2 linked regions of the Pseudobacteroides sp. genome follow. The protein of the gene in region 2 interacts with the protein of the main gene of each other region in a pairwise test. Links are inferred from orthologs where the notes say so. Each region holds a gene or a part of one and is shown on either strand. Other genes may lie near its edges. The genes, in order: VIO64_RS16350 and VIO64_RS19845.

Region 1 (3,207 bases), on a different replicon or contig from region 2:
CTGTATGTAAAATCGTTAACAGTTGTATCGGGAGTAACCAGTCCTTCTTCTATACCTATGGCAGAAGTAATGGTTTTAAATGTTGAACCAGGCTCATAAGTGTCAGCAAGTGTTTTATTTTTCCATATGTAATTCCATAAGAATTTCCCTTCATTCTCTCCGGTACCTTTCCATTTGGTTGGATCTGCCCCTTGCGGCACACCGGTGGGCTTATTCAAATCGAAATCAGGCTTTGAAACCATCGCAAGAATTTCACCTGTCCTGGGATCCATTACAATTGCAGTCCCCCCGTTAACAACCTTAAACTGGGTTATAGCTTCACTCAAAGCCCTATCTGCTATATCCTGAATCACTTCATCAATTGTAAGGACTATATTTGACCCATCCCTTACATCGATGACCTTGCTTTCTCCAGGCATTACTCCCTGACCGCCTGCATCAACCTCACTCAAAATTTTACCAGGTTTTCCTTTCAGGTATTTATCCATGGTTCTTTCAATACCCAGCACCCCACTGTTTTCAAAGTCTGTAAACCCAATAACATGTGAAGCTAAACTGCCAGCAGGATAGTATCTTTTCGGCTCTTCTTCAAGATAAACACCCTCAATCTTTTTTTCCTTAATCCAGGTCTTAATCTTTTCGGAGGTATCCTTATCCACTTTCCTTTTTATAAGCTGGTATTTACTTTTTTTGTTTGCCAGCTTTTTTGAAATTTCGTTTTTATCGGTCTGAAGAATCTGGGACAACATTGATGCTATTTCGTCCGCATCCTCCTTCAGCTTGTGGATATTCTCAGGGCACACGGATATTGTATAATAGGGTATACTCACTGCAAGCTCTTTTCTATTCCTGTCATAAATATTCCCTCTTCTTGGGGATATCAATGTATCTCTTGTCTGCTGTGCCAAAGCCGCTGAACTTAGCTTGCCGCCTTCAATGATCTGAAGCCAGACAAACCTGCCAATCAAGGCAGTTATCATGGCTACAAATATGAATAATACAAAAGCAATTCTCCCCTTTTTTATCTTTTGTAATGAGCTCAAAAAACTTCACACCTTTCCAAACAACTTACTCTTATTAAAAAACACTTTAAATTTAAAGTGTTTTTATTTGATAAATGAATATATTCTAAATATCGGCACATTATTAATTTTTACATAGGAAAATCTTTATCGGTTTTTTTATGTTTAAATGTCCTTACATGTTTTGAGTAATCATCTACTATATGACCATTTCCAATGAGCTTGTATTTGTATATTATAAGACCATCCAACCCAACAGGACCTCTCGCGTGAATTTTACTTGTGCTTATACCTACCTCTGCACCAAAACCATAACGGAATCCATCAGAAAACCTTGTTGAGCAATTCCAAAATACATTTCCCGAATCCACAAGACTCATAAACCTAGCTGCCTTATTTTTATCCTTCGTAATAATTGCATCGGTATGTCCCGATCCATAACGATTTATATGCTCAATCGCTTCGTCCAAATCCTTTACTATCTTAACGGACAGAATATAATCAAGGTACTCAGTTGCCCAATCATCCATAGTTGCAGACTTAGCATCAACAATCCCCCGAACCTTCTCACATCCCCTAAGCTCAACATCCTTTTTGTCAAGTTCTGCCTTAAGTGCAGGTAGAAAATCCCTTGCAATCTTTTCATTTACAAGGAGTGTTTCAGCTGCATTGCAAACTGCAACATACTGAGTTTTGGAATCTGTAACGATCCTTACAGCCATATCTGTATCAGCATCTTCCTCAACATAACAATGGCATATTCCGTCAGCATGCCCCATTACAGGAATCCTGGAATTATTCATTATATGCCTTACAAACTCATTTGACCCCCTAGGAATAATAAGGTCTATATAACCGTCCATTTTCAGCATTTCACTTACATCCGACCTTGTTTCAATTTGACTGATCCAACCCTCTGGCATGCCGGCCTCAATAGTTGCTTCATCTATAATCTTTGTCAAAATCCTGTTAGTTTCCTTCGCCTCTGAGCCACCCTTTAATAAAACACTGTTTCCGCTCTTTAAGCAAAGTGTGGATATCTGAACCAATGCATCAGGTCTTGATTCAAAAATTATTCCTATCACGCCGATAGGGCATGTAACTCTGTAAAGCTCCAAACCTTCATCAAGCTCAGTAGAAGATAGTGTTTCCCCGACAGGGTCTGGGAGACCTATAAGACTTTTTATACCCTCTATGACATCATTTATTTTGCTTTCATCGAATTTAAGCCTCTTTAATAAAGGAGCTGCAAGGTTTTCTTTTTCGCTCCTTTGCAAATCTTCCTTGTTAGCCTCTACAATCTCATTTTTTCTTTCTCCAAGCTTTATCGCAATGTTCTCCAAGGCTTTATTCTTCAATTCTCCACTAACAGCAGAAAGCTTAATGGAAGCCTCTTTAGCCTTTATGGCAATCTCCTGCATATTCAATACAACCAACTCCTTGTAAATTTATGTTCCAACGACCAAAGAAGAAAATCACTTGAGATTTTGCAACCTTTAGCCTTATAATATCCTTTTTGCACACTGTTGGGAATTTATTATATTCTAACATAAACCATTTGTTTTGAAAAACATTTTTGCTTATTTAATGTATGATTAAAAAATTACATTCGCTTTCTACGTATCTGGTGGTTTAGCTTCACTAAACTGCTCGCCATGCACCCCGGGTGTTGACGAGTTAATTCAACACCTGAGCGAAATTTATAGCGGAAGTTATTTTTTGTTCCTGCCTAAGAATATTTCCGATAGACTAGTTTAAAATGGTTCTAATCTATCAGCTCAATCTTTGCGTCCCCAATTATCTTTGTTTCACATGCAAGCCTGTATCCCTTCTCAATCTGCTCATCACTTAAAAACTTTTTTTCAGCTTTTGACAACTCCGAAACCTCTCCGTCTGCTACCCTGACCATGCACTTTCCACACTTTCCCCTTCCGTCACAACTCGCCTTTATCTTTAAATTTAAGTCCAAGGCTACATCCAATATTGATTTTTCTTTTTTTATTTTTGTTTTTTTAATGAATTTAACCTTCATAAAACCAATCCTCCATAGCTTAATAAAATCCATTATCCATCTATACTTACCACTATTTTATATATTTCCTCCAAAAAAAATATCTAAATAATATAAATAATAAATAAAAGAAGATCCTGGTCATCCACGATCCTCTTTTATTTGGATTTGTAC
Region 2 (3,133 bases):
GTATTTTAAAGTGGGTATCGATATGCACCAGAGGTATGGGCACATGTCCGAAAAATGCCTTCCTCGCCAGCCAAAGCAGCACCGTACTGTCTTTTCCAATAGACCATAACATACATATGTTTTTAAATTCCCTGTATGCTTCCCTTAATATATGAACACTTTGAGCTTCCAATTTATCTAAATGATTCATACCTCATCCTCCAATCTAATGTGAAGACCACATTCCTTTTTGTCCGGGTTCTCCCACCACCATCTTCCGCTGCGAACATCCTCGCCAGGCCTTACGGCCCTTGTACATGGCTGACAGCCGATGCTGGGGAAACCGTTTTTATATAAATTGCTGTATGGTATATTGTGCTTCTTTATATATTCCCAAACCATATCCTCAGTCCAAAAGGCTAAAGGATTTATTTTATATATGGAATGACTGCTGTCCCATTCGAAAATTTCTATCTCCTGCCTTGTCGCGGACTGGTCTCTTCTTAACCCGCAAATCCAGCCATCTACGGTGCTTAAAACTCTTTTTAGGGGTTTAACCTTTCTTATCTCACAGCATCTTTTTCTTTGCTCGACACTTTCATAAAAGAAATTCGGTCCATACTTTGACACTGCAGCTTCCAAGTCTTTGCTGTCAGGAGCATATACCTCATAATTGAAGTTATACCTTTGCATGGTCTCTGCCATAAGGTCATAGGTGTTTTGAAAATGCCTTCCTGTATCTAAAAAGAAAATTCGGGCTTTAGGGTTATTTTTAAGCAGAATATCGGTAAGAACCTGATCTTCAATAGAAAGACTCGATGCCAACACAATTTTTGAACTGCCTATTTCATTAATAACAAATCTTATAATATCTTCAGGGCTTTTTTTTACATACTCATTGTTTAGCTCAATTAAATTTAATTTACTCATTTATTTTCCCCTTCCATATAAAAATGTAATAGAGTTATCGCTTCTATCTGTCGATTAAATCACGTAATCCTCTGGTATAAATACCCTAAAATCTCTAGGTCTCACAAAAATATTTTGTTTTTCTTTAAGCCCAAGTTTCCTGTATTTCTCTTTGCTGATTTCCGCCTCAATATAATCTCCGCTGTCAAGCCTCCTTAGTTCCAGGTTTACTATGGGTCCTACAGCCCTTATAAAAACAATCTCTGCCCCAATAAATTCATTTCCTTTTGCATCAAGGCTTATTTCAATATCATGGGGGCGGATATAGCTAATTGCATTTTTATTTCTGGTTTCAGCGTGTTCCGGTACATCAAGCTTCATTGATCCTATTTCAACCTTCCCATTATGCACCCTTCCGTGGAAGAGGTTTACATTCCCCAAAAAATTATAAACAAAAGGGTTAACAGGATTATCGTACACCTCTTCAGGTGTACCTATTTGCTCTATCTTTCCTTTATTTAATATTACAATTCTATCTGCTACATCAAGTGCCTCCTCCTGATCATGTGTAACAAAAACACTTGTAATTGGGTATTCATCATGCAGCTTCCTGAGCCATCTTCGAAGGTCCTTTCTTACTTTTGCATCTAGAGCTCCAAAAGGCTCATCCAGCAGTAATACCTTCGGCTCAACAGCCAACGCCCTTGCAAGAGCAATTCTCTGACGCTGACCACCCGATAGCTGTGCAGGATAACGTTTCGCCAGTTCCTCCATCTTTACAAGGGAGAGCAGTTCATTCACCTTATTGTTAATTTCCTCCTTGTCAGGCCTCAGCTTAGAAGGTCTGACCTTCAAACCGAAAGCTATGTTTTCAAAAACATTCATGTGTTTAAATAATGCATAATGCTGAAAAACAAATCCAACTTTTCTATCCTGTGTACTTTTTCGTGTGTTATCTTCACCGTCAAAAATAATGTTTCCGCTGTCAGCCGTTTCCAACCCGGCAATTATTCTTAAAAGAGTTGTCTTCCCTGAACCTGACGGCCCCAATAGAGCCACCAGTTCTCCAGTGTTGATCTGAAGATTTATTTCGCTTAGTGCCTTAAATGAATCAAAGGACTTTGTTATATTGGAAATCTCAATACTCATAGCCATCCCTCCAGCTTAAAATTTAAATTTAGGAGTTATTTCCTCTGCCAAAGGAAAATCAATTACTCTTTCGGTATTGCTGACTAATCTTCCAGTCGGCAATATTTTTTATAATGAGATTTATAATAGCAATTATTGTTAGCAGTGTTGCAACCGCAAAAGCAGCAGAAAACTTGTATTCATTGTATAGAATCTCAACATGAAGGGGAAGTGTATTAGTAAGCCCTCTTATATGACCTGATACAACCGAAACTGCACCGAACTCCCCTGCTGCTCTTGCAGCTGTGAGCATTACCCCGTATAAAAGTGCCCATTTGACATTGGGAAGGGTTATAAGAAAGAATGTTTTTAAGCCGCTTGCCCCCAAAGTAAGTGCAGCCTCCTCTTCCGAGGTTCCCTGGACTTCCATTAAAGGAATCAATTCCCTGGCTACAAAGGGCATTGTTACAAATAAAGTAGCAATAACAATACCGGCAGGGGCAAATATCACCTTAATACCCAAAGCAGTAAGAATTGGAGCTAAAAGTCCATGACTGGTGCTGAAAAGCAAAACAAATATCAATCCTGCAACAACAGGGGAAATTGCAAAGGGTAAATCTATTATAGTAATTAGCAGGTTTTTTCCTTTAAACTTAAATTTAGCTACTGCCCAAGCTACTATAAGTCCAAATGCAGTATTTATGGGAACAACAATGGCTATTGTAAAAAGTGTCAGCTTTATGGCTTTCATAGCCATGGGATCACTGATTGCAGCATAGTACACACTTGCTCCCTGCTCAAAAGCTTTAATAAATACTGAAATGAGAGGAACCAGGAGCATTAGTACAAAAAACATTAGTGCAATTGTTGTTAAAACTATGGGGACGATTTTTGATTTACTTACCACTTTTCTACTATTTTGACTTATGATCTTAATATTTATAGGAATACTTCCACCCATATTTATCACTCCTACTTTTTTATTTATTTATGCCTGTTACTGGTCCACCATTGGAAGATATTGATGATTAAAAGCATTATAAAAGATACAACAAGCATTATGGCAGCAATAGCCGTACCACCTGCATAATCATATTGCTCAAGTTTTGTTCTTATC

Evidence for each region.
Region 1: the proteins of VIO64_RS19845 (region 2) and VIO64_RS16350 interact in binary tests that used the Escherichia coli proteins (3 or more experiments, as listed by UniProt). The link is inferred for Pseudobacteroides sp. from one-to-one orthologs.

What each region holds. Positions count from the first base shown.
Region 1 is NZ_DATCTU010000103.1:27,342-30,548, forward strand. What follows is about bases 299-3,172. They hold VIO64_RS16350 (glutamate-5-semialdehyde dehydrogenase), read right to left. Parts: upstream 2,444-3,172; coding sequence 1,154-2,443; downstream 299-1,153. Other genes in these bases: VIO64_RS16345 (penicillin-binding transpeptidase domain-containing protein), read right to left, coding at 299-1,043; VIO64_RS16355 (2Fe-2S iron-sulfur cluster binding domain-containing protein), read right to left, coding at 2,788-3,054. In the rest of the region: more of VIO64_RS16345, read right to left, coding at 1-298. UniProt on the Escherichia coli protein: Catalyzes the NADPH-dependent reduction of L-glutamate 5-phosphate into L-glutamate 5-semialdehyde and phosphate. The product spontaneously undergoes cyclization to form 1-pyrroline-5-carboxylate.
Region 2 is NZ_DATCTU010000120.1:29,279-32,411, forward strand. The notes cover bases 1-2,800. They hold VIO64_RS19845 (sulfate/molybdate ABC transporter ATP-binding protein), read right to left. Parts: upstream 2,038-2,800; coding sequence 964-2,037; downstream 1-963. Other genes in these bases: cysD (sulfate adenylyltransferase subunit CysD), read right to left, coding at 1-190; VIO64_RS19840 (phosphoadenylyl-sulfate reductase), read right to left, coding at 187-909; cysW (sulfate ABC transporter permease subunit CysW), read right to left, coding at 2,096-2,800. Also shown: more of cysW, read right to left, coding at 2,801-2,977; sulfate ABC transporter permease subunit CysT, read right to left, coding at 3,001-3,133. UniProt on the Escherichia coli protein: Part of the ABC transporter complex CysAWTP involved in sulfate/thiosulfate import. Responsible for energy coupling to the transport system.